3 regions of the Streptomyces sp. NPDC051909 genome follow, and region 2 is predicted to be linked to each of the others. Evidence: riboswitches for the same ligand, from Rfam matches in the RefSeq annotation. Region 2 holds a riboswitch; each other region holds the start of a gene.
The links. A riboswitch is a leader RNA that binds a small molecule or an ion and turns the genes downstream of it on or off. The one in region 2 is predicted to bind cobalamin.

Region 1 (3,270 bases), on a different contig from region 2:
ACATGCAGACCGTCACGGATCTGGGCGTCCTTGACCTCGCACAGCCAGCCGTCGACGTGCAGCAGGAAGTCGTCGAAGCCGTCGTCGTCCGGCCGGTCGTCGAGGCCCAGGTCGTGGTCGAGCTTCGCGGCCTGGATCAGCGTCCAGATCTGCGCGCGGATCGCGGGCAGCTTCGCCGGGTCCATGCTGCTGATCTGCGCGTACTCGTCGAGCAGCTGCTCCAGGCGCGCGATGTCGCCGTAACTGTCGGCACGCGCCATCGGCGGCACCAGGTGGTCGACGAGGGTCGCGTGCACCCGGCGCTTGGCCTGGGTGCCCTCGCCCGGGTCGTTCACCAGGAACGGGTAGACGAGCGGCAGGTCGCCGAGGGCCGCGTCCGGGCCGCAGGCGGCGGACAGACCGGCGTTCTTGCCCGGCAGCCACTCCAGGTTGCCGTGCTTGCCGAGGTGCACCATGGCGTCGGCGCCGAAACCGCCGTCCTCCGCGCGGGCGGCGATCCAGCGGTAGGCCGCCAGGTAGTGGTGCGAGGGCGGCAGGTCGGGGTCGTGGTAGATCGCGATCGGGTTCTCGCCGAAGCCGCGCGGCGGCTGGATGAGGACGAGCAGGTTCCCGCGCCGCAGGGCGGCGAGGACGATGTCGCCCTCGGGGTTGCGGGACCGGTCGAGGAACATCTCGCCCGGCGCCGGACCCCAGTGCTCCTCGACCTGCTCACGCAGCTCCGCCGGGAGTTCGGCGTACCAGCGCTTGTAGTCGGCGGCCGGGATGCGGACCGGGTTGCGGGCCAGCTGCTCCTCGGTCAGCCAGTCCTGGTCGTGGCCGCCGGCCTCGATGAGGGCGTAGATCAGCTCGTCGCCGTCCCCGGAGACCAGGCCGGGGACGTCCTCGACCGGCCCGAAGTCGTAGCCCTCCTCACGGAGCCTGCGCAGCAGCTCCACGGCGGAGGCGGGGGTGTCCAGGCCGACCGCGTTGCCGATCCGCGAGTGCTTGGTCGGGTACGCGGAGAGGACCAGCGCGAGCTTCTTCTCGGCGTTCGGGATGTGGCGCAGGCGGGCGTGCCGGACGGCGATGCCCGCGACCCGGGCGGCGCGCTCGGGGTCGGCCACGTACGCCGGAAGACCGTCCTCGTCGATCTCCTTGAAGGAGAAGGGGACGGTGATCAGCCGTCCGTCGAACTCCGGCACGGCGACCTGGCTGGCGGCGTCCAGCGGGGAGAGGCCCTCGTCGTTCTCCTCCCAGGCCGACCGGGACCCGGTGAGGCACAGGGCCTGCAGGATCGGCACGTCCAGCGCGGCCAGCGCGCCCGCGTCCCACGCCTCCTCGTCGCCGCCCGCCTGCGCCTCGGCCGGCTTGGTGCCGCCCGCGGCGAGCACGGTGGTGACGATCGCGTCGGCGGTACGGAGGGTGTCGAGCAGTTCGTCCTCGGGAGCCCGCAGCGAGGTCACGTACAGCGGCCTGGCCTGGGCGCCCTGCGCCTCGATGGCCTCGCAGAGGGCGCCGACGAAGGCGGTGTTGCCGCTCATGTGGTGGGCCCGGTAGTAGAGCACGGCGACCGTCGGGCCCTCGGTGCGCCCGGGCGTGCGGTCGAGCGCGCCCCAGGTGGGGGCGGGCGCCGGGGCCTCGAAGCCGTGGCCCGTGAGCAGCACGGTGTCGGACAGGAACCGGGCGAGCTGCCCGAGGTTCGCCGGTCCGCCGTGCGCGAGATAGGCGTGCGCCTCGGTGGCGACGCCGACCGGGACCGTGGAGACGCCCATGAGCTGCGCGTCCGGCGCCTGTTCACCGCTCAGCACGACCACCGGCTTCCCGGCGGCGAGCACCGCGTCCAGGCCCTCCTGCCAGGACCGGACACCGCCGAGGAGACGTACGACGACCAGCTCGACGCCGTCGAGAAGGCCGGAGAGAAGTCCGGGCAGATCGTGCTGGGGAAGCCGGGCGGGGTTGGCGTACCGCCACTCCACGCCCTCGGACGCGGACGCGCCGTCGGACGCGCCCTCGGTCACGGCGGTGTTCGCCGCACGGGCACTGAGCAGGTCGGTGTCGGAATGCGACAGCAGCAGGAGCATGGCGAGGCTCAGGCCCTTCCTCGGGGTGTCCGCGCCCCGGGTGGTCGTTGGACGGCGGGAGTTCCTGACTCACCGGCCCCCGGGATTCCCCCGAGGCCGGCTCACAGTGGCGGGACCGCGCCGGATTCTCACCGGGCTTCCTCCCCGGGGTCCTGGGACCCCATGCCGATCTGCATAGTAGGTCGTGTCCGTACCGCCTGTGCAGCCACCCAGGTTCATGACGTGACAATCAGGCATTGCGACTTTCCAACCGGTTCTCGGCGCTTTCGATCACCCAGATACTCGTTCGAGTGAAGCGCCTGCCGTTCACCGGCGGCTGCCCCCAGCGGTTGGCATCGTTGACAGCCGTTCGGAGAACTCGACGGAAGGGGGTGTTCAGTGGCGAGTGCAGCACGCAACAAGCGAAGCGGACTGCGTACGATCACGGACTCCTTCACCGTCGCCGCGCCTGTGGGTGCACGCATCCGGGACCGGTTACGGATGACCGAGGCCGACAGCGAAGTCCTCACCGCTGTCGGAAGGCACAACGGGCATCATCAGCGCGCCGATCTGACCGCCCGCCTCGCCCTGGGAAATGTGCGGCCGAAGGACACACAGCGCGCCGGGCGAAAGAACAGGCTCACGAAGGTTTCCTCCTCCCGCTGGGCGGGAGCGATGACAAGGACGACCGAGGACCAGTACCAGCTTTCTCTCCGCTGCCTGCACAGCGAGCGCGCGTCGTTGTGCAGCGCCATCGCGGCGATCACCCGGCGGTTGTCCGTTCCGTGCGGTCGGCGCAAGGCCACAACGCGGGGATACACCGACCAGGCAGAACGCTTCCAGAAACAGCGTCGCCTTCAGGTCCTCCAGGCACGGCTCAACCGGGTCGAGCAGCGCATCGAGGCCGGCCGTCCGGCAGTCGTCGTGGGTGGGAAGCGATTCGTCAAGGTACGCCACGGCCTTGCCGCCGCGCAGCTCACCGAGCAGCAGTGGCGTCGGCGGTGGGACGCCTCGCGACTGTTCCTTACGGCTGACGGCGAGTCCGGCGCGCCCCACGGCAACTACACGATCACTGTCGAGCCGGACGGCGGCTCCGTGAGCATCGCGCTCCCCGAGCCCCTACGACACCTGGCCAACGCCCCACGCGGCCGCTATCGACTGGCATGCGCCGTACGGTTTCACCACCGCCGCCAGGAGTGGCTTGATCGCGTGACCGCGAACCGAGCCGTTC
Region 2 (3,270 bases):
ACGGCACCGTCGACCGGATCTGCGCGCTCGCCGACATGCCGAAGCCGAAGGTGGCGATCGCGGAGAGCGACGTGCCGAACGCGTTCGCCACCGGGCGCGGCGAGAAGACCGCGCTGGTCTGCGTGACGACGGGCCTGCTGCGGCGCCTGGAGCCGGAGGAGCTGGAGGGGGTCCTCGCGCACGAGATGTCGCACGTGGCGCACCGCGACGTCGCGGTCATGACGATCGCCTCCTTCCTCGGTGTCCTCGCCGGGGTGATGACCCGCGTCGCGCTCTACAGCGGCCTCGGGCGCAGCCGGGACAGCGCGATGGGCGTCGCCGTGCTCCTCGTGCCGGTCGTCAGCGCGGCCGTGTACATCGTGAGCTTCCTCCTCACCCGGGTGCTCTCCCGCTACCGCGAGCTGGCCGCGGACCGGGCCGCCGCACTGCTCACCGGCCGCCCGTCGGCGCTGGCGTCCGCGCTCACCAAGGTGAGCGGCGAGATGGCCCGGATCCCGACGAAGGACCTGCGCAAGGCGGAGCCGTACAACGCCTTCTGGTTCGCGCCGGCGTTCTCCTCGAAGGAGAGCCTGAGCCGGCTGCTCTCCAGCCACCCCACCCTGGAGCAGCGGCTCGAACAGCTGGCGCGGATCTCGGCGCAGCTCGGCGAGGCGTGAGGCGGGAGGCGGCACGGCGGTGGGACTCCTCGACAGCATCCTCGGGCGCAGCCGGCCGGTACGGCCGGATCTCGACCGGCTCTTCGGGCTTCCGGCCGCGGCCCTCACCCTCCAGGCGGGCACCGGCTTCGTGCCGACGGGCGCGGGGTCGGTGTGTTTCGCGGCGGTGGAGGGCGGGGCCTTCGCGCGGTTGAAGGAGGAGGTACGGGAGCTGCTCGACGCGGCGGGGGCGGCGGGGCCGCCCGGCGCGACGGGCGGCACGGCGCCCGTGACGTACACCCCGGACGCGTACGGCTACACCTGGCTCACCGTCCGCCGCCCCGCCGAGGACCTGATCACGCTGGTCAACGACCTGCACGCGGTCAATTCGCTGCTTGAGGAGGCGGGCTTCGGGCCGAATCTGCTCTGCTCCCTGACCGCGTTCCGCGCGCCCGGGGCCGGCGAACACCGGGCGCGCGACCTGGCGCTCGTCTACCTCTACAAGCGCGGCACCTTCTATCCCTTCGCACCGCGTCCGGATCGTGCCGAGACCCGCGACAACGCGCTGGAGTTGCAGGTCAGGGCGCTGCTCGCGGGCGACCTGGCACTGGAGCCGGACATGGAGCGGTGGTTCCCGGTGTGGGGCGCTCCGGGGCTCGGCGGGGCGGGGCCGGACGGGGCGGACCGGCCGCCCGGACCATGATCGCCCTGTGGTAGTTTGCCCGGGCCAGTCGTACCTCCGCACGGACTCCGCGTGAGCGGCCGTCCTGTGCACGGGTCAGGGAATCCGGTGGGAATCCGGAGCTGACGCGCAGCGGTGAGGGTGACGGGCGGGGCATCGGCCACTGGGGCAGCCGCGTCACGTGCGGTCACGCATGACGTGCGACGTACGGCGTACGACCCGGGAAGGCGTTCCGTCCGAGTGACCCCGAGTCCGAAGACCTGCTGGCGGCCCCGGCACGGTACCGACGTCGTCCGGGGATGACCTACGACAGGCTCCGCGTATGAGCCGTGGACGCAGAGGATTCCCGCGTGCCCCTCGCACTCCCCGCCCGTGCCCTTCGTTCCGCCGTGCTGCTCGTGACCGGGGCCGTGCTGGCCGCCGGCTGCGGCACCGGCGACCCGGCCGCCCCCGGACCGTCCGGGTCCGCCGGATCGTCCGGCTCTTCCGCCAAGGGGGATGCCAAGGCCGGCTATCCGGTCACCCTGGAGAACTGCGGGCAGCGGGTCACCTTCACCGCGCCGCCGCGCCGGGCCGTGGCGCTCGACCAGGGTTCGGCCGAGATCCTGCTGTCGCTCGGCCTCGCCGACCGGATGGTGGGCACGGCGACCTGGACGGACCCGGTCCTGAAGGGCCTGGAGAAGGCGAACGCCTCCGTACCCCGGCTCGCCGACCGCTACCCCTCCTTCGAGAACGTGCTCGACACCGAGCCGGACTTCGTCAGCGCCTCCTTCCTCTACACCCTCGGCAAGGGCGGCGTGGCGCCGCGCGAGCGCTTCGCCCAGCTGGGCGTCCCCACGTATCTCTCCCCCACCGACTGCGTCGACAAGGACAACAGCGGGGACGGCGACGGCGTCCGGACCCGGCCGCTGACGATGGAGACGGTGTACCGGGAGATCCGTGACCTGGCGCGGGTGTTCGGCGTGCCGGAGCGCGGCGAGAAGCTGATCGGCGAGCTGAAGGCACGCGTGGTGAAGGCCCGCGCCGGCGCGGACTTCGGCGGCGCGTCCGTCCTCTACTGGTTCTCGGACTCGCAGGGTCCGTACATGGCCGGGTGCTGCGGCGCGCCCGGGATCGTCAGCACCACCCTCGGGGTGCGGAACGTCTTCGACGACACCAAGGAGGAGTGGCCGCAGATCAATTGGGAGACGGTCGCCGACCGCGATCCCGATGTGCTGGTGATCGCCGATCTGACGCGGAAGGCGCAGTCGGCGGAGAGTGCCGCGAAGAAGATCGAGTTCCTGGAGTCGCATCCGGTCACGAAGAACATGACGGCGGTGAAGGGGAAGCGGTACGTGATCCTCAGCGGCCAGGCGATGAACCCGACCGTGCGGACGGTCGAGGGCGTCGAGAAGGTCGCGGCGGCGTTGCGGGCGTACGGGCTCGCCAAGTGAGCCGCGTCGCCGTCCTCTCGGGAACGGGCGGGCTGGCGCTGCTGTGCGTGTCGGTGGCCGCCGCGATCACGATCGGCCCGGCGGACATCTCCGTGGCCGATGTGTGGTCGGTGCTCGTCACACATCTGGGCACGGGGGACACGGCGGTTCTGAGCCCGATCCGGGACGGCATCGTCTGGAACCTGCGCCTGCCCCGTACGCTGCTCGCCGCCGTGTGCGGTGCGGGACTTGCCGTCTGCGGCGCGGTGATGCAGTCGCTGCTGCGCAATCCGCTCGCCGATCCCTTCGTGCTCGGGGTGTCCTCGGGCGCGTCGACGGGCGCGGTCGCGGTCGTCGTCCTCGGGGTGGGCGGGGGCGCCGTGTCGGTGACCGGCGGTGCGTTCGTGGGCGCGGTGCTCTCCTTCGCGCTGGTGCTGTTCCTCAGCCATGTCCTCGGCGGGTCGACGGACCGGGTGGTGCTCGCCGGGGTGGCCGCGATGCAGCTCTTCTCCGCGCTGACGTCGTTCGTCGTGATGACGGC
Region 3 (3,270 bases), on a different contig from region 2:
GACTGCGACTGGTCGAGGAAGGGGGTGCGGGCGGCGGCCATGTCGATCAGGCCGCGCTGCGGGATCTCCCAGGCCGTGCGGTACAGCTCGCGCACCTCGGCCGGCACCCAGCCGAAGCCGGCCACCGAGCCGTTGGCCTCGCGCAGCGCCTCGCGGGTCTGCGCGTCCCACACGCCGAGCTCCTTGAGCTCCGCGACCAGGTACGAGTTGACCTGGAGGAACTCGCCGGACAGCGTCTCGCGCTTGAACAGGTTGGAGACCTGCGGCTCGATGCACTCGTAGACGCCGGCGATCGAGGCGATCGTCGCGGTCGGGGCGATGGCGAGGAGGAGGGAGTTGCGCAGGCCGGTCGACGCGATCCGCGCGCGCAGCGCGGCCCAGCGCTCCGGCCAGTTGAGCTCGACGTCGTAGTGGTCGGGGTGCAGCACGCCTCGGGCCGTGCGGGTCTTCTCCCAGGCGGGCAGCGGGCCGTTGCGCTCGGCCAGGTCGGCGGAGGCCTCGTACGCGGCGAGCATGATCCGCTCGGCGATGCGGGTCGACAGGGCGCGGGCTCCGGCCGAGTCGAAGGGGAGCTTCAGCTTGAAGAAGACGTCCTGGAGGCCCATCGCGCCCAGGCCGACCGGGCGCCACTTGGCGTTGGAGCGGCCGGCCTGCTCGGTCGGGTAGAAGTTGATGTCGACGACCCGGTCGAGGAAGGTGACGGCCGTGCGGACGGTCTCGTCGAGCCGGTCCCAGTCGAGGTCGCCCGTCTCCTGGAGCACGAAGGCGCCGAGGTTGACCGAGCCGAGGTTGCACACGGCGGTCTCGCCGTCGTCGGTGACCTCGATGATCTCGGTGCACAGGTTCGAGGAGTGCACGACCGTGCCGGGCTCGGCGGTCTGGTTGGCGGTGCGGTTGGAGGCGTCCTTGAAGGTCATCCAGCCGTTGCCGGTCTGCGCGAGGGTGCGCATCATCCGGCCGTACAGGTCCCGGGCCGGCATGGTCTTGCGGGCCAGGCCCGCCGCCTCGGCCCTGCGGTAGGCGGCGTCGAACTCCTCGCCGTACAGGTCGACGAGCTCGGGCACGTCGGCCGGGGAGAACAGCGACCACTCGCCGTCCGCGTCGACCCGGCGCATGAACTCGTCCGGGATCCAGTGTGCCAGGTTGAGGTTGTGGGTGCGGCGGGCGTCCTCGCCGGTGTTGTCGCGGAGCTCCAGGAACTCCTCGATGTCCGCGTGCCAGGTCTCCAGATAGACGGCGGCGGCGCCCTTGCGGCGGCCGCCCTGGTTCACGGCGGCGACGGAGGCGTCGAGGGTCTTCAGGAACGGGACGATGCCGTTGGAGTGCCCGTTGGTGCCGCGGATCAGCGAACCGCGGGCGCGGATGCGGGAGTAGGCGAGGCCGATGCCGCCGGCGTGCTTGGACAGGCGCGCGACCTGGTGGTAGCGGTCGTAGATGGAGTCCAGCTCGTCCAGCGGGGAGTCGAGCAGGTAGCAGGACGACATCTGCGGGTGGCGGGTGCCGGAGTTGAAGAGGGTGGGGGAGGACGGCAGGTAGTCGAGCCGGCTCATCAGCCCGTACAGCGCCGTGACCTCGTCGAGCGCGCGGGCCGAGTCGTTCTCGGCGAGGCCGGAGGCGACGCGCAGCATGAAGTGCTGCGGGGTCTCGATCACCTTGCGGGTGATCGGGTGCCGGAGCAGATAGCGCGAGTACAGCGTGCGCAGACCGAAGTAGCCGAAGCGGTCGTCGGCGGCCGGGTCGATCGCCGCGTCGAGGCGCTCCGCGTGCAGCGCGACGAAGTCGGCGGTGCGGTCGGCGATCAGGCCCTCGCGGTGGCCGACGGCGACGGAGCCGGAGAAGGACACGGCGCCCTGACCGGCCGCCTCCTCGGTGATCGTGATGGTCAGGAGCCGGGCGGCGAGCCGGGAGTACGCCGGGTCCTCGGCGATCAGGCCGGCGGCGGCCTCGGTGGCCAGCTCGCGCAGTTCCGCCGCGTCCGAGCCGGGGTGCCGGCCGCGCAGCGCGGCGGCGGCGACCCGGCCGGGGTCGGTGTCCGGGAGGTCGGCGGTCAGCTCGGTCAGGGTCCGCAGCAGCGCGGTCCCGGGGCCGTCGCTGTCGACGGCGGAAGCCTGGGCCGAAGCCGGATCGGCGGGCGCGATGGTCACGTGGGGGCTCTCCCTCGCTCGGCTCGGGGCCAGGGCGGGGGAGGCGGGAAACGACGGGCCTCCGTGGCGTACGTACGCACACGGCGGCACCGCGTCCACCGGCCCACTCCGCGAGGCCCGGACGTCTGTGGCACCCGGAACGGACGGACCGGGCGCACCATCGGCAGGTCTTCGGACTCTCTCCGCGCGAAAAGCGCGAAGTGCACCGTTGCGGGACAGTTCCGGATTTCCACCGGATTCCCCTGCGGCGACAGCGAGGACGAGCATACATGTGGGGGGCGCCGATCGCGGCACCCCCCACATGTTGTGTGTCGTCTGACGAGCCGTCTGGATTCCTACAACTCCAGGGCGTAGCAGAGCAGCAGGAAATCGGGCTGCTCGGGAATGGGGGCCCAGTCCCGTTCCGGAGCGCGGCGGAAGCCCAGGCGCTCGTATATGCGGTGCGCGGTGCGCATCTCGGGCTGGGTGGACAGCACGATCCTCTCGCAGCCCTCCACGGCCCGCGCGCGCTCGACACAGGCCCGGACGAGGGCCTCGCCGACGCCTCGGCCGCGGGCCGCCCGGTCGACGGCCAGCATCCGGATCTCGGTCTCGCCGGGGCGGGCGCGGTCGCCCATCACGCCGGGGGCCGGGACGAAGGTCACGCCGCCGAGGACGGCGCCGTCCGCGTCCACGGCGGCGAGCACCTCGGCCACCTCGACCCGTCCGGCCACGTTCCGCAGATGCCCGTAGTACCAGTCGTCCGCGCCATGGAGGAGGAACCCGTCGTCGAGGTAGGCCCGGCCGGTGATCTCGCCGAGGGTCTCGTACTCCTCGGGCCGTACAGGTCTGATCGTGAAGTCCATGCACGTCAGTGTGCCCTTGACGCACCCGCGCCCGCCCCCGGGATTTCGGGGACGGGCGCGGGCTCATGCGCGGTGTCAGTGACCGGCGGCGCCGACCTTCGGCAGGTCGGTGGCGACGCCCGCGTCACCCGCGTCGGCGGTGTAGTCCGCCGGGGAGGTCTCGTCGACGCCCTCGGGGGCCTTGACGGCCTTGAGGACGAAGGTGAGGACCACGGTGACGAGCACGTTGAGGACGAAGGCGGTGAGGGCGATGTAGCCCATCTCGCCGATGCCCGGGATCT

Region 1: linked by a shared signal. The riboswitch ahead of cobN (cobaltochelatase subunit CobN) and the one ahead of AB0M18_RS08370 (ABC transporter substrate-binding protein) in region 2 are both predicted to bind cobalamin.
Region 3: linked by a shared signal. The riboswitch ahead of AB0M18_RS04980 (ribonucleoside-diphosphate reductase subunit alpha) and the one ahead of AB0M18_RS08370 (ABC transporter substrate-binding protein) in region 2 are both predicted to bind cobalamin.

Annotation. Positions count from the first base shown of each region.
Region 1 covers NZ_JBFAYA010000013.1:49,452-52,721, forward strand. The annotation lists gene cobN (cobaltochelatase subunit CobN) at 1-2,060, opposite strand, end outside; cobalamin riboswitch at 2,100-2,239, opposite strand; gene AB0M18_RS21455 (hypothetical protein) at 2,541-3,270, shown strand, end outside.
Region 2 covers NZ_JBFAYA010000004.1:184,267-187,536, reverse strand. The annotation lists gene htpX (zinc metalloprotease HtpX) at 1-656, shown strand, start outside; gene AB0M18_RS08375 (hypothetical protein) at 676-1,338, shown strand; cobalamin riboswitch at 1,416-1,579, shown strand; gene AB0M18_RS08370 (ABC transporter substrate-binding protein) at 1,668-2,750, shown strand; gene AB0M18_RS08365 (iron chelate uptake ABC transporter family permease subunit) at 2,747-3,270, shown strand, end outside.
Region 3 covers NZ_JBFAYA010000002.1:444,572-447,841, reverse strand. The annotation lists gene AB0M18_RS04980 (ribonucleoside-diphosphate reductase subunit alpha) at 1-2,144, opposite strand, end outside; cobalamin riboswitch at 2,289-2,445, opposite strand; gene AB0M18_RS04975 (GNAT family N-acetyltransferase) at 2,480-2,989, opposite strand; gene mctP (monocarboxylate uptake permease MctP) at 3,065-3,270, opposite strand, start outside.